DNA from 2 places in the Nocardioides albertanoniae genome. Region 1 is predicted to be linked to the other one. Evidence: predicted binding sites of a transcription regulator. Region 1 holds the regulator's gene; the other holds the start of a gene.
What was found. Region 1 encodes HrcA, which represses chaperone genes, less so after heat shock. Its sites were predicted from a motif close to TTGGCACTCGNNNNNNNCGAGTGCCAA; they were not measured.
Positions count from the first base shown of each region.

Region 2: a site for HrcA is predicted at 6,526-6,552, ahead of groL (chaperonin GroEL). Genes of this name have one in related genera too.

Region 1 is NZ_VFOV01000001.1:1,669,090-1,677,807, reverse strand. It holds gene FB381_RS07985 (winged helix DNA-binding domain-containing protein) at 1-485, opposite strand, end outside; gene FB381_RS07980 (Gmad2 immunoglobulin-like domain-containing protein) at 501-980, opposite strand; gene FB381_RS07975 (16S rRNA (uracil(1498)-N(3))-methyltransferase) at 1,079-1,822, opposite strand; gene dnaJ (molecular chaperone DnaJ) at 1,910-3,103, opposite strand; gene hrcA (heat-inducible transcriptional repressor HrcA) at 3,149-4,174, opposite strand; gene FB381_RS07960 (hypothetical protein) at 4,429-4,701, shown strand; gene FB381_RS07955 (DUF3097 domain-containing protein) at 4,760-5,608, shown strand; gene FB381_RS07950 (PspC domain-containing protein) at 5,602-5,796, opposite strand; gene hemW (radical SAM family heme chaperone HemW) at 5,914-7,125, opposite strand; gene FB381_RS07940 (GNAT family N-acetyltransferase) at 7,195-7,899, shown strand; gene FB381_RS07935 (error-prone DNA polymerase) at 8,053-8,718, opposite strand, start outside.
Region 2 is NZ_VFOV01000001.1:964,204-972,921, reverse strand. It holds gene FB381_RS04615 (vWA domain-containing protein) at 1-1,098, opposite strand, end outside; gene FB381_RS04620 (XdhC family protein) at 1-2, opposite strand, end outside; gene FB381_RS04610 (AAA family ATPase) at 1,095-1,988, opposite strand; gene FB381_RS04605 (nucleotidyltransferase family protein) at 2,045-2,605, opposite strand; gene FB381_RS04600 (hypothetical protein) at 2,653-3,240, opposite strand; gene FB381_RS04595 (alpha/beta hydrolase family protein) at 3,549-4,595, opposite strand; gene groL (chaperonin GroEL) at 4,762-6,396, opposite strand; gene FB381_RS04585 (GNAT family N-acetyltransferase) at 6,622-7,224, opposite strand; gene FB381_RS04580 (YciI family protein) at 7,369-7,728, shown strand; gene FB381_RS04575 (YciI family protein) at 7,728-8,075, shown strand; gene FB381_RS04570 (RNA polymerase sigma factor) at 8,072-8,718, shown strand, end outside.

The DNA of each region.
Region 1 (8,718 bases):
ACCAGCGGCAGCTCGTTGCGCGCGCGCAGCCCCAGCGCCTTGGCGGGCACACCCGGGAAGTGGTCGACCAGGCCTGCCTCGAGGGCGGCGTTGGGCAGGGCGCCGAGGGCCAGCACGTCTTCGGTCGCCTCCACGAAACCGGGCAGCTGCGCGGCCGGGCGGATGATCTCGACCCGCTGGGTGTAGTAGTCGTGCACCGGCTGGGTCCAGGCCCTGATCAGCGCGGCGTCGGCGGCGGTGTGCATGTGGATCGTCGAGCGCAGCGAGGAGAGCCGGACGAGCTCGCTCGCCTCGAGCTGAGCGCTGAGCGCGTACGGATCGAGCGACTCCAGCCGGGCCGCGAGAGCGAAGAACGGTGGCAGCTGGTCCTGCGCCTGGAGGCCGACCAGGTGCTCGATCATCTCGGCCGGTGTCATCGCGACCCGTGAGAGCAGGTGCTGGCGCAGCAGGAGCGTCCGGTTGAGCCGGCGTTCGGTGAGGATCACGGTAGTGATGATCTCCTACTCGACCGTGATCTTCGCGCCGACCTCCTCTGCGGGCTTGCCCTCGCCGTCGGAGGTGTCGTCGGTGCGGGCGATGAAGGTGTAGGTGCCCGGCTCGAGCCCGGAGACGTCGACGGTCGTCGACCACGGGTAGAGCTTGTCCATCCAGCCGTCGGCCGTGGCCGCGCCGTCGAGGACCGCCTTGCCCGTGGAGTCCTGGATCTCCCACGGCACGTTCGCCTCGGGCGAGTTGGCCTTGCCCGAGGCCTCGAAGGTGTCGGCCACCTTCGCACCCTCGGCCGGCGTCGCCAGCGTGATCAGCTCGGCCGTACGCGGCGGGGTGCTGACCTGGGCGGACGGCTTCTCCGAGGGCGCAGCGGAGGCGTCCGGATCCTCGGCGACCGCGCCGTCGCTGCCGCAGCCGGCCGCCCCGGCCAGCACCCCGACCATCGCGATCGCGGCCAACCGGCGCCCGTGAACCGTAGGTGTGCTCCTCATGCGTCCATCGTCACGCTCCACCCCGTCACGAGAAACCCACCACGCCGGGCAGGCCGTTCCCGATCGTGAAACGTCGCCGGCCGACGTCTCGTGACGGGTCAGGCCCAGCGCAGGGTGCGCGCCAGGAGAGCCGCGGTGGCGGCGACGCCGGCGGTGGAGGTGCGCAGCACCTCGGCGCCGAGGCGGACGGTGGTGGCGCCGGCCTTCTCGAAACCGGCGACCTCGTCGTCGCTCAGGCCGCCTTCGGGGCCGACGACGACCAGGATGGTGCCCTCGTCGGTGACCGGGACCGCGCCGAGCGGGAGGGTGCCGTCCTCGTGGAGCACGACGGCGACGTCGGCGGCTTCGATCATGGCCACGACGGCATCGGTGGTGGCCAGCGGCTCGACCTCGGGGTGCCACAGCCGGCGGGACTGCTTGGCGGCCTCCCGAGCGGTGGCCCGCCACTTGCCGAGTGACTTCGCCGCGCGCTCGCCCTTCCAGACCGCGACCGAGCGCGACGCCGCCCACGGGACGATGCGGGCGACGCCGATCTCGGTGAGCATCTCGACGGCGAGCTCGCCGCGGTCGCCCTTGGGCAGCGCCTGGACGACCGTGATCGCGGGAGCGGGTGGCGCGTCGGCGAGGATGACGTCGTCGACGCGTACGGTCATCGACCTCTTGGTGGTCTCCGAGATCGTGCCGGTGATGCCGGCGCCGGCGCCGTCGGTGAGCATGACCTCCTCGCCGAGACGGAGCCGTCGCACGACGACCGCGTGATGACCCTCGTCACCGCTCACCTCGACCTCGTCGCCGACACGGGCGTCGGCGAGCGAGTCGACGATGTGAACAGGCAGCGTCATGTCGCTACCTCCGTAGCGCGAGCGCAAGAACACGGAGATAGCGACATGACCGACCGAATGTTCGCTCGCTGGCGCTCGATCATGACATCAGTGCCCGTTGAGGGTGTCCTTGAACCAGGAGAAGACGCCGCCCTTGTGGGCTGCCTTGAGCTGGCCCTGGGTGGCCTCCTCACCGCGCATCTCGGCGAGCTGGCGCAGCAGCGCCTCCTGCTCGAGGTCGAGCTTGGTGGGGGTCTCCACGCTGATGGTCACGACCAGGTCGCCGCGACCGCCACGAAGCCCGGGCACGCCGCGGCCACGCAGCACGTGGTCGGTGCCGGACTGGGTGCCGGGGCGGAGCTCGATCTGGATCGAGGCGTCGTCGGCGTCGACCAGGTCGGAGCCGTCCTTGGCGAGGTCGGCCTCCAGGGTCGGCAGGTTGAGCGTGGTGCCCAGGGCCGCCGCCGTCATCGGCACCTTCGCGGTGCACTGCAGGTCGTTGCCGCGGCGGGTGAAGGTGGCGTGCTTGGCGACGTGGATCTCGACGTAGAGGTCACCGGCGGGGCCGCCGCCGGGGCCGATCTCGCCCTGCTCGGCGAGCTGCACCCGGGTGCCGTCGTCGACGCCCGGCGGGATCTTGACGGTCAGGGTGCGGTGCGAGCGCACGCGCCCCTCGCCACCGCAGTCGCGGCACGGGTCGGGGATGACCGTGCCGAAGCCGTTGCAGGCCGAGCACGGACGCAGCGTGCGGATCTCGCCCAGGAAGGAGCGCTGCACGACCGCGACCTCGCCCTGGCCGTGGCAGGTCTCGCACGGCACCGGGCGGGAGCCCTCCGCGGCACCGTCACCGTCGCAGGTGTCGCACACGACGGCGGTGTCGACCTTGAGGTCACGGGTGACGCCGAACGCGGCCTCGGCCAGCTCGATGTCGAGACGGATCAGGGCATCCTGCCCGCGGCGTACGCGGGGACGGGGGCCGCGGCCGGCGCCACCGGTGCCCGCACCGGCGCCGCCGAAGAAGGCGTCCATGATGTCGGTGAACGAGAAGCCGGCGCCCTGGGCACCGAAGCCGCCGGCGAACGGGTCGCCGCCGCGGTCGAACGCGGCCCGCTTCTGCGGGTCGCTCAGCACCTCGTAGGCGTGGGAGATCTCCTTGAATTTCTCCTGCGACTCGGCGTCGGGGTTGACGTCGGGGTGATATTGGCGCGCCAGTTTCCGGTAGGCCTTCTTGATCGCCACGTCGTCGGCGTCGCGGTCGACACCGAGGAGCTCATAGGGGTCCAACGTCACTCTTCCTGCCATCGAAATCAGTTCCTGCTCAGGTCGTCAAAGGGTTCGGGGGCCTGCTCAGGCCTCGTCGAGGATCCGGGAGAGGTAGCGCGCGACCGCGCGCACCGCTGCCATGGATCCGGGGTAGTCCATCCGGGTCGGCCCGACCACGCCCAGCGTGGCCAGGGCCTCGTCACCAGGTCCGTAGCCGGTCGCGACCACGCTGGTCTGCGACAGCTCCTGGTAGGGGCCTTCGGCGCCGATGCGCACGGTCACCAGGCCGCCGGCGGTGGCCTCCCCCATCAGCTTCAGGAGGATGACGTGCTCCTCGAGGGCCTCCAGCAGCGGACGTACGGCGGTGTCGAAGCTGTCGCCGAAACGGGCCAGGTTGCTGGTGCCGCCGATGGAGATCCGCTCGTCGGAGCGGTGGTCGTTCATCGCCTCGATCAGCGACTCGGCGATCGCGGCGGCGAGAGCGTCCTGCGGGGCATCGGCCGCGGGCCGGGCGATCGCGCTCAGCGCTTCGCCCGCGTCGGCGATGATCGCCCCGGAGACAGCGGTGTTCATCTGCGCGCGCAGCCGGGCCAGGGTCTCCTCGGAGATCTCCTCGGCGACCTCCAGGATCCGCTGCTCGACGCGGCCGGTGCTGAGGATGACGACGATCAGGAGCCTGGTCGGCGCCAGCGCGACGAGCTCCACGTGGCGTACGGTCGAGCGGCTCAGGGTGGGGTATTGCACCACCGCGACCTGGCGGGTCAGCTGGGAGAGCAGCCGGGTCGAACGGCTGACGACGTCGTCGAGGTCGACGGCACCGTCGAGGAAGCCGGCGATGGCACGCTTCTCGGCCGAGGTCATCGGCTTGACCGTGGTCAGCCGGTCGACGAAGAGGCGGTAGCCCTTGTCGGTGGGCACGCGGCCGGCGCTGGTGTGGGGCGCGGTGATGTAGCCCTCCTCCTCCAGCGCGGCCATGTCGTTGCGCACTGTCGCCGGGGAGACGCCCAGACCGTGTCGTTCGACCAGCGCCTTGGAGCCGACCGGCTCCTCGGTCTTGACGTAGTCCTCGACGATCGCCCGGAGGACGGAGAGCCTGCGTTCGTTCTGCATCCGCGCTCCTTTCCTACCCCGGGTCCGCTGCCAGACCTTGGGTCGCCTGGCACTCATTCCGTGCGAGTGCCAATCCTACCGGTTCACCGGCAGGGAGCCAGTTCCGGCGGTCGTTCCGCGACCCGGAACGCCGCCAGGCGGCGAGATGGCATCGAAATCGTGACAGAGAACACATCTCTCGCCATCGAGACACCCTTAGGTTAGGCTGACCTTAGAGAAACTGATTCAACGCTTTCGCCCCACTGGAGAGTCCCATGATTGCTGACGATCGACTGGCCCGCATCACGGACCACGCGAACGACGAGCACCAGGCCGACCTGTGCCACACCCTCGCGGCACGCCTGGGCCTGCGCCCGCGGCACATCGTGGGCGTACGCCTCTCCAACCTCACCTCCGAGAGCGTCGAGGTCTCCTGGATCACCCTCGACGGCGGCCACCACGCGACCTTCCGGTTCCCGGCGACCGCCACGACCCCCGACGAGGTGCTCGAGCAGCTCGGCCGGGTGCTGACCGGCTCGCTGTACTGATCTGCGCACGCGGCGTGGCTGCGTGCCCCCGAGGGTGTCGGTCACTACCCTCACCCGGATGAGCGATCGCTACGGCTCCGACGTCCTTGCCGGCGACTGGCGCAAGCCCAAGAACGGGCGCGCCGTCGAGACCCCCGCAGAGCTGGGCGCGGTGGTGGAGGAGGTCGAGACCGACTTCGTCGGCGAGATCGTCCGGATCGACCGCGACCTGCACACGCTGACGCTGGAGGACAGGCGCGGCAAGCGGCGTACGTTTCCGCTCGGTCCCGGCTTCTGGCTGGAGGGCAAGCCGGTCATCCTCACTCCCCCGGTGACGCGCACGGCTCCGGCCAAGCCGGCCAAGACCGCCTCGGGGTCGGTCGCGGTCTCAGGCGTGAAGGCCCGGGTCGCGCGCGAGTCGCGGATCTTCGTCGAGGGGCGTCACGACGCCGAGCTGGTCGAGAAGATCTGGGGCGACGACCTGCGGATCGAGGGCGTCGTCGTGGAATACCTCGGCGGCGTCGACGACCTCGCCGACCACCTGGTCTCCTTCCGGCCGGGCCCGCAGCGACGTGTCGGCGTGCTGGTCGACCACCTGGTCAAGGGCTCCAAGGAGGCCCGGATCGCGGACTCCATCAGGCGCTCCGCGGTCGGCAAGGACGTGCTGATCGTCGGCCACCCGTTCATCGACGTGTGGCAGGCGGTCAAGCCGGATCGGCTCGGGCTGGAGAAGTGGCCATCGGTGCCGCGCTCGATCGAGTGGAAGAAGGGCATCTGCCAGCACATGGGCTGGCCCCACCGCGACCAGGCCGACATCGCGAGGGCGTGGAAGCACATCCTCTCCCGGGTCTCCTCCTTCGGAGACCTCGAGCCCGCCCTGCTCGGGCGGGTCGAGGAGCTGATCGACTTCGTGACGGTGGATCAGTAACCAGCACGCTTGGGCATGATGATCCACAGCACGATGTAGACGATGAACTGCGGTCCGGGCAGCAGGCAGGAGATCACGAAGGCCAGCCGGATCAGGTTGGCGTCGATGCCGAAGCGGTCACCGAGGCCGGCACAGACACCGGCGATCCATTTGTTGTCGGACGGACGAGAAAGAGTTGTGGTAGCCATGGCTCCACACTGCCCTGCCTGAGGCTCTTTACCAATCAGGAACTCCCCTGATCCTGCGATCAGGACCAACGTCCCGTCCTCAGGGCCTCTCAGGGCGTCTCATTGCCTCTCATGGCTTCAGGGCAGCAGGTCTCGGACCACGGCGTCGGCGAGGAGCCGGCCGGTGTCGGTGAGGACGATCGTGCCGTCGGCGACGGTGACCAGGCCGCGGCTCACCTGCCCGGGAAGGGCGGCGCGGCCCTCGTCGTCGAGCACCTCGACCCGCAGCCCGTCGGCGAGGCGGAGCTCGAGGAGGACGCGCTCGACGCGCCGGTCCTCCGCGGCCAGGATCTCGCGGGCGTGGGCCGGGCTGAGGCCGTCGTTGATGCGATCGGCGTAGGCCTTGGGGTGCTTGACGTTCCACCACCTGGTGCCGCCGACGTGGCTGTGGGCGCCGGGGCCGACACCCCACCAGTCGCCGCCTTGCCAGTAGAGCATGTTGTGGCGGCAGCGCTGGGTGGCGTCGGTGGCCCAGTTGGAGACTTCGTACCAGGTCAGGCCGTGTTTCCGCAGGGCGGCGTCGGCCAGCTCGTACTTGTCGGCGAGGTCGTCCTCGTCGGGCATCTCGAGCTCGCCCCGCCGGACTCGCCGGGCCAGCGCGGTGCCGTCCTCGACGATCAGGGAGTACGCCGAGATGTGGTCGGGGTCGCTCGCCAGAGCGGTCTCGAGGCTCGTGCGCCAGTCGTCGATCGACTCGCCCGGGGTGCCGTAGATGAGATCGAGGGAGACCTGCTCGAAACCGGCCTGCCGTGCCCACTCGACGACCTGCGGCACCCGCTCGGGGTCATGGGTGCGGTCGAGGGTCTCGAGCACGTGGGGAACGGCCGACTGCATCCCGAAGCTGAGCCGGGTGAACCCGCCCTCGCGCAGGGCGCGCAGGTAGTCGAGGTCGACCGAGTCGGGGTTGGCCTCGGTGGTCACCTCCACGTCGTCGGCGAGGCCGAACTCGTCCCTGATCGCGCCGAGGACGCCCGTAAGGTCCTGCGCCGGGAGGAGCGTCGGCGTGCCGCCGCCGAAGAAGACGGTGTCGACCTGCTTCTCGCGCTCACCCAGCACGCGGCGGGCCAGCCTGACCTCCTCGATGGCCTGGTCGGCGTACGTCGTGCGGCTCACGCCCTCGCCGAGCTCGATCGCGGTGTAGGTGTTGAAGTCGCAGTAGCCGCATCTGACCGTGCAGAACGGGACGTGGACGTAGAAGCCCAGCCCCTTCTCCCCCAGGGTGCTCAGCGAGTCGGCCGGCAGTGTTCCGTCGGCGGGGGCGGGGTCACCGGGAGGCAGAGCAGAAGGCACCCGTCCATTATCGAGCCAGCCGGCGAAATGGGTTAACCGCGCCTGGGGTGGGGGTGGCAAGATCCGGGTGTGTCCGTCTCCCAGCCAGACCTCCTCGATGACGTCCTCGACAACCCGGCCTGGCACTCGCTGACCGGTGCGCACGCAACGCTTGCCGAAGGCTCGGGGCTCGGGCGGCGCTACCGGCCCGACGTGTCGATCTTCGCCGCGGTCTCCGACCCGCACGAGCCGCAGGCGTGGCGGGATCTGGCCGGGGTCGTCGGCCCCGGAGGTACGGCGCTGATCACCGGCGCGGGTGGCGTCTGCAGCGAGGGGTGGTCGCGGGTCGGCGGCGGCGAAGGGGTGCAGCTCGTCGAGACGTCACGCGTCACGGCGGCACCCGATCCGGAGGCGATCGTGCTCGGCGACGCCGACGTGCCCGAGATGCTCGATCTCGTCGCTCGCACCGAGCCCGGACCGTTCGAGACCTCGACCCACACGATGGGTACGTATCTGGGGCTGCGTCACGAAGGCCGCCTCGTCGCGATGGCCGGCCAGCGGATGCACCCCGGCGGATGGGTCGAGATCAGCGCCGTCTGCACCGCCCCCGAAGCCCGCGGGCGCGGCCTCGCGAGCCGTCTGGTCGGTGCGATCACCGCCGACATCCACGCCCGCGGCTCGCGGGCGCTGCTCCACGCCTCGGTCACCAACACCAGCGCCATCTCGGTCTACCTGGGTCTCGGCTTCGAGCTGCGGCGGCGTACGACCTTCGAGCTCTTCCGCGCACCCCTCTGACCCTGTCTCGTCGAGGCGTCAGGTCTGCAGGTCGAGGCGTCAGGTCTGCAGGTCGAGGCGTCAGGTCTGCAGGTCGAGTGGGCAACGTTGTGCCCACTCGACCTGCAGGAGTGACTTCTCGCCCTGCAGGAGTGACTTCTCGACCTGCGGGGGTCAGCGGAAGTCGCGGGAGCGGTGGCGGGAGGCGATGGCCTTGGCTGCCTCCGGATGGATCTCGTCGAGCGGGGCGAGCCGGTCTGCGAGCAGGTTGGTGACGTTGTCGTTGCGCTCGAGGATGCCGCGGATGAGCATGACGGAGGTGGAGACCGCGATCTTGCGATGCTTCTTCCACAGACCGGCCGAGCAGACGACGTTGAGCATGCCGGTCTCGTCCTCGAGGTTGATGAAGGTGACCCCGCCGGCGGTGCCGGGGCGCTGCCGGTGGGTGACCAGGCCGGCGACGGTGATGCGGCGCCCGGAGTCATAGGTGGGGAGGTCGGCGATCTTCGGAAGGCCTGCCGCGGTCAGCCCCTGACGGAGGTGGGCGAAGGGGTGGCTGCCGGGGGTCACACCGGTCGCCCAGAGGTCGGCGAGGGTCTCCTCGACCGGATCCAGATCGGGCAGCTCGGGCGTCTCGGCGGTGAAGCGTACGCCTTCGAGCTGATCCTCCGTCTCGGTCCATCCTGCCTGCCACAACGCCCGGCGGCGGCTCGAGGTGAACACCTCCAGGCACCCCGCGGTGGCCAGCGCCTCGAGCTGGGTGCGCTCCAGGCCGGCCCGGCGCGAGAGGTCGAGGGAGTCCTCGAACGGGCGCTCCTCGCGGGCCTTCACGATCCGCTC
Region 2 (8,718 bases), 700 kb from region 1:
ACGCGCGATCACCTCCACCAGATCCTCGTACGTCGCCAGTGAGTGCCCGGCGACGAAGTCGTCCACGTGCGGCAGCACCGCGACGATGCCTCGCTGCAGCGGCTCATATCCAACCTTGCCACGGTGTGGGTTGAGCCACACCACCCGATGGGCGAGACGATGCAGCCTCGCCGTCTGCTCCTCGAGGAGCGTGGTGTCGCCGCGCTCCCAGCCGTCGCTCGCGACGACCACCACGGCGCCCCTGGCCAGGCCGAGGTGTCGCCGCAGGAATGCCTGCAGGTTGTCGCCGAGCCGGGTGCCGCCCGACCAGTCGGGCACCGCCTCCCCCGCCGCGACGAGCGCGCGGTCCGGGTCGCGGTGGCGCAGTGCGCGGGTGATGTCGGTGAGCCTGGTGCCCAGCGTGAACACGGCGCCGTGCCCGCCGGCCGTGCTCACCCGGTGGGCGACCCGCAGCAGCACGTCCGCGTAGTCGCTCATCGATCCGGAGACGTCGATCAGCCAGACCACCCGCCGCGGGCGCTCGCCGCGCCGGCGGTAGTGGATCTCGGCGGGTTCGCCGAGGTGGCGCAGGCTGGCTCGCAGGGTGCGGTGGGCGTCGACGCGGCCGCGGCGCCAGGCGTCCTGACGCGGCGTGGGTCTGCGCGGCGTCTGCGGTCGCAGTCTCGCGATCAGGCCGGCGACCCGCTCCTGCTCGGCCGAGCTGAGGTCGGCGACGTCTCGGTGACGCAGGGTCTCGATGTCGCTGGCCTGTGCCCGGACGACGTCACCGTCCTCCTCACCGGCGCCGTCCCCGGCCTGCGGCTCGGTCTCGGGGAGGGTGGAGACGGCCGAGACCGTACGCAGCGACACCGGCGGCACCGGCATCCTCGCCGTCGACCCGAACCAGGCCTCGAAGACCTGGTCGTAGCGGCGCAGGTCGTCGGGGCCGGCGCACAACGTCGCGCGTCCTGCGGCATAGGTCGCAGCCGCGTCAGCGGCGCCGAGGATCGCCGTGGCCTGCAGGAAGCCGTGAGCGCGGTCCTGGGTCGCCGCCACCCCTGCCGCACGCAGGGCTCGGGTGAAGCCGAGCAGGATCTCCGTGCCGTCGTGATCGTTCATGCCAGCAGCCGATCCAGGGCCGCCCGCACCCGGTCGCCGTCCTCACGATGCTTGACGAGCGCGCCGAGGGTGGCCGCGGCGCTCTCCAGGTCGAGCTCGAGCGCCCCCAGGTGATGCAGCGCGCGGGCCCAGTCGAGGGTCTCGGCCACGCCCGGCGCCTTGAGCAGAGCGCTCGCGGCGCCGGCGCCGCTGTCGGTGCCGCGCAGCTGCTGCACGACGGTGACCACCTGGCGAGCGAGCGTCTCGGAGACCTCGGGGGCCCGGCGACGTACGATCTCGACCTCGCGGTCGAGCCCCGGATGGTCGATCCAGTGGTAGAGGCAGCGGCGCTTGAGGGCGTCGTGGAGCTCGCGGGTGCGGTTGGAGGTGAGCACGACGATCGGCGGCACCGCGGCGGCGACCGTGCCGAACTCCGGGATCGTCACGCGATAGGTCGAGAGCACCTCGAGCAGGAACGCCTCGAACTCGTCGTCGGCCCGGTCGATCTCGTCGACGAGCAGCACCGACGGCGAGCGTCGCAGCGCAGCCAGCACCGGACGGGCGAGCAGGAACCGCTCGTCGTAGAGCGACTTCTCCGCCTCCTCGACCTCGGCGTCGGTGCCGGCCGCCTCGAGGGCGCGCAGGTGCAGGATCTGGCGGGCGAAGTCCCAGTCGTAGAGCGCCTGGGTGGAGTCGATGCCCTCATAGCACTGCAGCCGCACCATCGGGAGGTCGAGAGCCTCCGCGATCGCCTCGGCCAGCGCGGTCTTGCCGGTGCCGGGCTCCCCCTCGAGGAGCAGCGGCCGCTGCATCTTCACCGCGAGGAACGTCACCGTGGCCAGCTCGGGGTCTGCCAGATATCCGGTGGAGGCCAGCCGCTCGGCAATCACCCCAGGCGAGTTCGGCTCCATGTCGCAACCCTAGAGGGCGAGAAGTTGGCTGGTGGTTGGGAAACCAGGGAACGGCATCAGCGGGCTCGGTCGACGTCGGAGCCGGTCGCCAGGTCGCCGCACTCCACCAGGCGTACGTCGTGCGACCTCAGGTAGGTCCGCGCACCCTGGTCGCCCACCGCGGCGTCGGTGACTCCCTGCCAGTGGTCGCGGCCGATCAGCACCGGATGGCCGGGAACCCCTGCGTACGCCGCTCGCGCCAACCCAGCGGTGGCGTCGTCGTCCGCTCCGGCCCGGACCATCCGCGCAACCACGTCAGCGCCCACGTCGGGCAGATCGACGAGGTGGACGAGAGCCCCCTCGACGTCCGACCCGAGGGCGCCCGACCCGAGCGCGTGCAGACCGGCCCGGAGCGAGGCGCCCATCCCCTCGTCCCAGTCGTCGGCGACGACGACCTCCTGGCCGGCCGGGAGCAGCGCACGAGCCTCCTCGGCGGCGGCGCCGAGCACCACGAGCACGCGGTCGCAACCACCCTCGCGAAGCACGCCGATCGACCGGACCAGCCAGTCGTCGACGAGCGCCTTCGGTCTCCCCATCCGGCGCCCCGCGCCGGCGGCCAGCAGCAGCCCGGCGATCATCGGCGCGGCCCGCTCGGGTGCGGCATCACTTGAAGATCACGTGAAGGTCACTTGAAGGCGTTGGTGTACATCTTCTGCAGCTTCGCGTCCTTGACGTCGCTGTAGCCGCAGCCGATCACCTTGGCGTCGCCCTTGGCCGCGACGAGATAGGTCTTGTCCTTCTTGAACTCCGGCATCGGGATCGTGCTCGGCTTGGGCAGGCTGACCCGGACGGTGTCGGTGCCGCCGAAGCCGTCGGCGTACATCCAGGTCTTCACCCGCAGCTCGGCCTCGCTGCCGGCAGACGTCGTCGTGGTCGAGACCACGGTGCCCTCGAAGGCCAGCGCGGCGTTCTGGGCAAGCCACTTCGCGGTCGGCGGGATGCAGCGGGCGGCGTCGCCGACCACGGTCAGCTCGGTCGCCCCGTCACCCTCGGCAGGAGCCGACGGCGAGGGCGGCTCCGCGGTCTCGGTGACGGTCGCGGTCGGCGATGCGGGGCCGGCCTTCGGGTCGTCGGCCTTGTCGTCGGACCCGAGGAGCCCGAAGGAGGCGACCACGGCGACCAGGACGACCAGGACGGCGACGACAGCCGCGATCCAGCGCCACGGTGAACGCGGCTGCTTCATCTCGGTCTTCTGTCCGGCGTCGACGCTCATGCCAACATCATGCCCCATCGTCGTGCGTCATCTGCGGACGTCGCCGGAGGTTCGGCGACCGGCGGCCACCACACACGCAGGCACACACGCAGGCGGGGCCCTGACTTCGATGAGCCCTGACCCCGCCCGCCTCTGCAGAACCTCACCCGGACGTCATTGGGCTTCAAAGCCCCCCAGGTCCAGACGCTTCCCCGCAGTTGGCCACTGTGTGTGGAGCACCCATGCTGCGTTACCGACCTGTTGCCGAAACAGTGTCGAAAGTCCTCAAATGACGGGACCTGTGGGCCCGCCCGAGCCACCTGATCAGGTCATCCCAGGTGGCGATCGAGAAACCCGGCGACCCGCCTGATGGAGAGGTCCCACTGCGGCCCGAAGGCGTGCTGCTCCCCCTGATAGACCCACAGCCGCTGACGTACGCCCGCGGCCTCGAGCAGGTCCCGGGTCCGGTAGGCCCACCGGATCGGGCAGGACTCGTCGTCGGTCCCGTGGTGCATCTGCAGCGGAACCTCGATGCGATCGAAGTAGGTCCGGGCCGACAGCCCGGCCCAGAACTCAGGCTCCCGCTCGGGGTCGCCGTGCTGTCGGTAGAGCCGGGCCACCTCGTCCGGCCGCGACGGCACCGCCCAACGGTCGATGCTGTCGACGATGTCGGAGGAGACCGAGGCGTACGCCACGCCTGCCCGCACCAGGCCGGGCCGGGCGACCAGCACGTTCATCACCACGGCGCCGCCCATGGAGCGGCCGAGCAGCGCGGTGCGGTCGGGGTCGACGTACGGGAGCCGCTTCATCGCCTGGACGGCGTTGATCGTGTCGCGGGTGTAGCCGAGGCGGCTCTCGTCCTCCTCGGTGCCCTCCGGGCTCTGCCAACTCTTGGGCGACGAGGAGCCGGCATGGCCGCGATAGTCGGTGTGCAGGACGACGTAGCCCTCCCGCGCCAGCCGGTCCTGCTCGCGTCGTAGCCCCTGCCCGGTCACGTAGATGTCGGTGTCGATGTGGCCGTGCGCGAAGACCACGCCCGGGAACGGACCGGACCCCCGCGGCCGGAGGAGCACCCCGGTGATCGTCAGCCGATCGCTCGGGTAGCTGACCTCGAAGCGCCGGTAGGCGTCCGTGCTCCCCGACTCGCGCAGCACCTTCACCTCGCCACCGGGGAAGTCCTCCCGCATCAGCTGCGGGAGCGAGACCTTGTCGGTCACCGGCGGCAGCGTCTGCGACGGGCTCGAGGAGGGCGCGGACGGTGTCGTCGAGGCTCCTGGTGTCGCGCTCCGGGACGGTGGCGAAGCCGCCGGCTCGCCGCCGCATCCGGCGAGAAGCACGGCTGAGAACGCCAGCGCCGACATCGCCTTCGGGCCCATGCGGTCGAGAGTAGCGCCGCGCCCGCGGTACGACGGGACACTTCGGTCGCTCTACCCGCTGGTAACGGACGCGAACGTCCCGTCGTACCTCCTGGCGGCAACCGGAACACGCGAAGAGGGCCTCTCCCGAAGGAGAGGCCCTCTTGGTGGAGCTAGCGAAACAGCCTCAGAAGCCCATGCCGCCCATGTCACCCATGCCACCGGTCGGGTCGCCACCAGCGGCGGCCTTCTCCGGCTTGTCGGCCACGACGGCCTCGGTGGTGAGGAACAGCGCGGCGATCGACGCAGCGTTCTGCAGCGCGGAGCGGGTCACCTTGGCCGGGTCGATGATGCCGGCCTGGAGCAGGTCGACGTACTCGCCCGTGGCCGCGTTGAGGCCCTGGCCGATCGGGAGACCGGCGACCTTCTCCGCCACGACGCCGCCCTCGAGGCCGGCGTTGACCGCGATCTGCTTCAGCGGCGCCGAGATGGCGGCCCTGACGATCGAGGCGCCGGTGGACTCGTCGCCCTCGAGCTCGAGCTTCTCGAACGCGGAGACGGCGGCCTGGATCAGCGCGACACCACCGCCGGGGAGGATGCCCTCCTCGACAGCAGCCTTCGCGTTGCGGACGGCGTCCTCGATGCGGTGCTTGCGCTCCTTGAGCTCGACCTCGGTGGCCGCGCCGACCTTGATGACGGCCACGCCGCCGGCCAGCTTGGCGAGGCGCTCCTGGAGCTTCTCGCGGTCGTAGTCGGAGTCGGACTTCTCGATCTCGGCGCGGATCTGGTTGACCCGACCCTCGATCTGACCCTCGTCGCCGGAACCCTCGACGATGGTGGTCTCGTCCTTGGTGATGACGACCTTGCGGGCCTGCCCGAGCAGCTCGATGCCGGCGGTCTCCAGGGAGAGGCCGACCTCCTCGGAGATGACCTGGCCACCGGTGAGGATCGCGATGTCCTGCAGCATGGCCTTGCGGCGGTCACCGAAGCCCGGAGCCTTGACGGCGACGGACTTGAAGGTGCCCTTGATCTTGTTGACGACCAGCGTCGAGAGAGCCTCGCCGTCGACGTCCTCGGCCAGGATGACCAGCGGCTTGCCGGTCTGCATGACCTTCTCCAGGACCGGGACCAGGTCCTTCACGCTGGAGATCTTCGAGTTGACGATCAGGATGTACGGGTCGTCGAGGACGGTCTCCATACGCTCCGGGTCGGTCACGAAGTAGGCCGAGATGTAGCCCTTGTCGAAGCGCATACCCTCGGTCAGCTCGAGGTCGAGCCCGAAGGTGTTCGACTCCTCGACCGTGATGACGCCTTCCTTGCCGACCTTGTCCATCGCCTCGGCGATGATCTCGCCGACGGTGTTGTCAGCAGCGGAGATCGAGGCGGTAGCAGCGATCTGCTCCTTGGTCTCGATGTCCTTGGCCTGGGCGAGCAGCTGCTCGGAGACGGCGTCGACGGCCGCCTCGATGCCGCGCTTCAGGCCGGCCGGGTTGGCACCCGCGGCGACGTTGCGAAGACCCTCGCGAACCAGCGCCTGGGCGAGAACGGTCGCGGTCGTCGTGCCGTCACCGGCGACGTCGTCGGTCTTCTTCGCGACCTCCTTGACCAGCTCGGCACCGATCTTCTCGTAGGGGTCCTCGAGCTCGATCTCCTTGGCGATGGAGACACCATCGTTGGTGATCGTGGGGGCGCCCCACTTCTTCTCGAGAACGACATTGCGGCCCTTGGGGCCGAGGGTGACCTTGACGGCGTCTGCGAGGGTGTTGAGACCCTTCTCCAGACCCCGACGGGCCTCCTCGTTGAAAGCAATAAGCTTCGGCATTAGCTCCTGCGATCCTTCACTTGGGAAGTTCGTTGGATCCGGTCCGATGGGTTGCCCGCGACGGACGACGCCGTCAGCCACGAACCCTTCTCGTGACCTCTGAACGCCTCAACGTCACCGGTCCGGTTGTTGTCACTCTCATGGTAAGAGTGCCAGCCTCATGTTTAGCACTCGACCCCTGAGAGTGCAAGAAATCCGAGGCCGTCAGGCCGCGTCACAGAGCCTTCACAGAGGCTTCACGAGCTCGGCGAACTCGAGGTCGTCACGCAGCGGGACGCCGAAGCGCTCGTCGCCGTAGGGGAACGGCTCGAAGGCGCCCGTGCGCCGGAACCCCCGCCGCTCGTAGAACGCGATCAGGTCCTCGCGCTGGCGGATCACGGTCATCCGCATCTCCCCCGCACCGAGCTCCTCGCGCGCGATCCGCTCCGCCTCGGCCAGGACCGCCTTGCCGACACCGCCACCCTGCAGACCCGGGGAGACCGAGAACATCCCGAAGTAGACGTAGGCGAATCGAGCGAGGTCGGGCGGCGAGCTTGCTCGTCCGTCCGCGCCGAGCGAGGGAGCAACCGCGCGAAGCGCGGACGCGTCGCGCTTCTGCAGCTGGCAGCAGCTGACGATCCGCTCCGACCGCTCGGCGACCAGCAGCCGCGAGCCCGGCGCGAGGATCACGTCGCGTACGCCCTCGGGGTCGGTGCGCTGGCCGGCCAGCAGGTCCGCCTCGGTCGTCCAGCCCACCCGGGAGTCGTCGCCCCGGTACGCCGACTCGATCAGCCCGACCAGGGGTTCGACGTCGGAGAGGGTCGCATCACGGAAGACCAGTTCGGGCACGGCGTCGAGCGTAGCCGCCGGGTGGACGACGTACGTCCTCGTTCGTTCTCGGTGTCGATGTGGCCTCTCTGTGTCGATTTGGCACTGCCCCACCCGTCATCCCGGTGTAAGACTCGAACCGAGGCACACGAAGGGATCACGACGATGACCAGATACATGGTGCTGCTACCGACGAACGAGGCCTTCTGGGCCGAGGCCACGCCGGAGGAGAAGGCGGCCGGATACGAGGTGCACGGCAGGTTCGCCAAGCTCCTCGCCGAGCGCGGCCACAAGGTCACCGGTGGCGCCGAGCTCCACCACTCCAGCAAGGCCAAGACGCTGCGGAAGACCGGTGAGGGCGTGTCGATCACCGACGGCCCGTACGCCGAGAGCGTCGAGCACGTGACCGGCTTCTACACGATCGAGACCGACGACGTCGACGACATGCTCGAGTGCTGCACCGTGCTCGCCGAGCTCGAGACGGCGCTCGAGGTCCGCGAGATCGTCGACCACGAGGAGATGTGATGAGGTATCTCCTCCTGCTCGGCGGCCCCGACCACCACGCCCGCTGGGACGCCCTCTCTGAGGAGCAGAAGCAGGCGGCGTACGCCGACTTCGGTGCCTTCGCGACGGCGGTCGCGGAGCGGGGCGAGCTGATCGACGGAGACGCCCTCCAGCCCGCCACCACCTCGCTCACCGTCCACGAGGACGGCTCGGTCACCGACGGCCCGTTCGCGGAGTCGGTCGAGCAGCTCGGCGGCTACTACGTGGTCGAGGTGCCCTCGATCGACGACGCCGTCGCCCTCGCGAAGCTGCTCCCGAAGCACTTCGCGGTCGAGGTCAGGCCGACCCAGGGCGTCCAGATCAGGTGACGTACGCCGAGACGTTGCTGCGCGAGGAGTGGGGCCGCCTGCTGGCCCTGCTCGTCGCGCAGTTCCGTCGGCTCGACCTGGCCGAGGAGGGCTTGGCCGACGCGTTCGAGGCGGCCGCCCGGCACTGGCCGGTCGACGGCGAGCCCGACAACGGACCGGCCTGGCTGCTCACCACCGCGCGCCGGCGGATCGTGGACCGGATGCGCTCCGAGGAGGTGCTGGCCCGCAAGATGCCGCTGCTCGCCGTGGATGCGGCGGTGACCCAGGAGGCGCAGCGGGTCATGGCCACGGTGCCGGCCGGGGCGGGCGGCGAGACGGTCTCCGACGAGCGGCTGCGGCTGGTGCTGCTCTGCACCCACCCGACGCTGTCGCGCGAGGCGGCGGCCGCGCTCACCCTCCGGCTGGTGCTCGGCGTCTCCACCGAGGACATCGGGCGGCTCTTCCTGCAGTCGAAGGCGACGATGGCGGCGCGGCTGACCCGGGCGCGGAAGCGGCTGGCGGGCGCCTCCTTCGAGGTGCCCGCGGACCTCGCCGACCTGGCCGGCCGGGTCGGCATCGTCGCCGAGGTCGCCTATCTCGCGTTCACAGCCGGCTACGCCCCCGGCACCGGCCCCGATGTCGTACGCACCGACCTGGCCGGCGA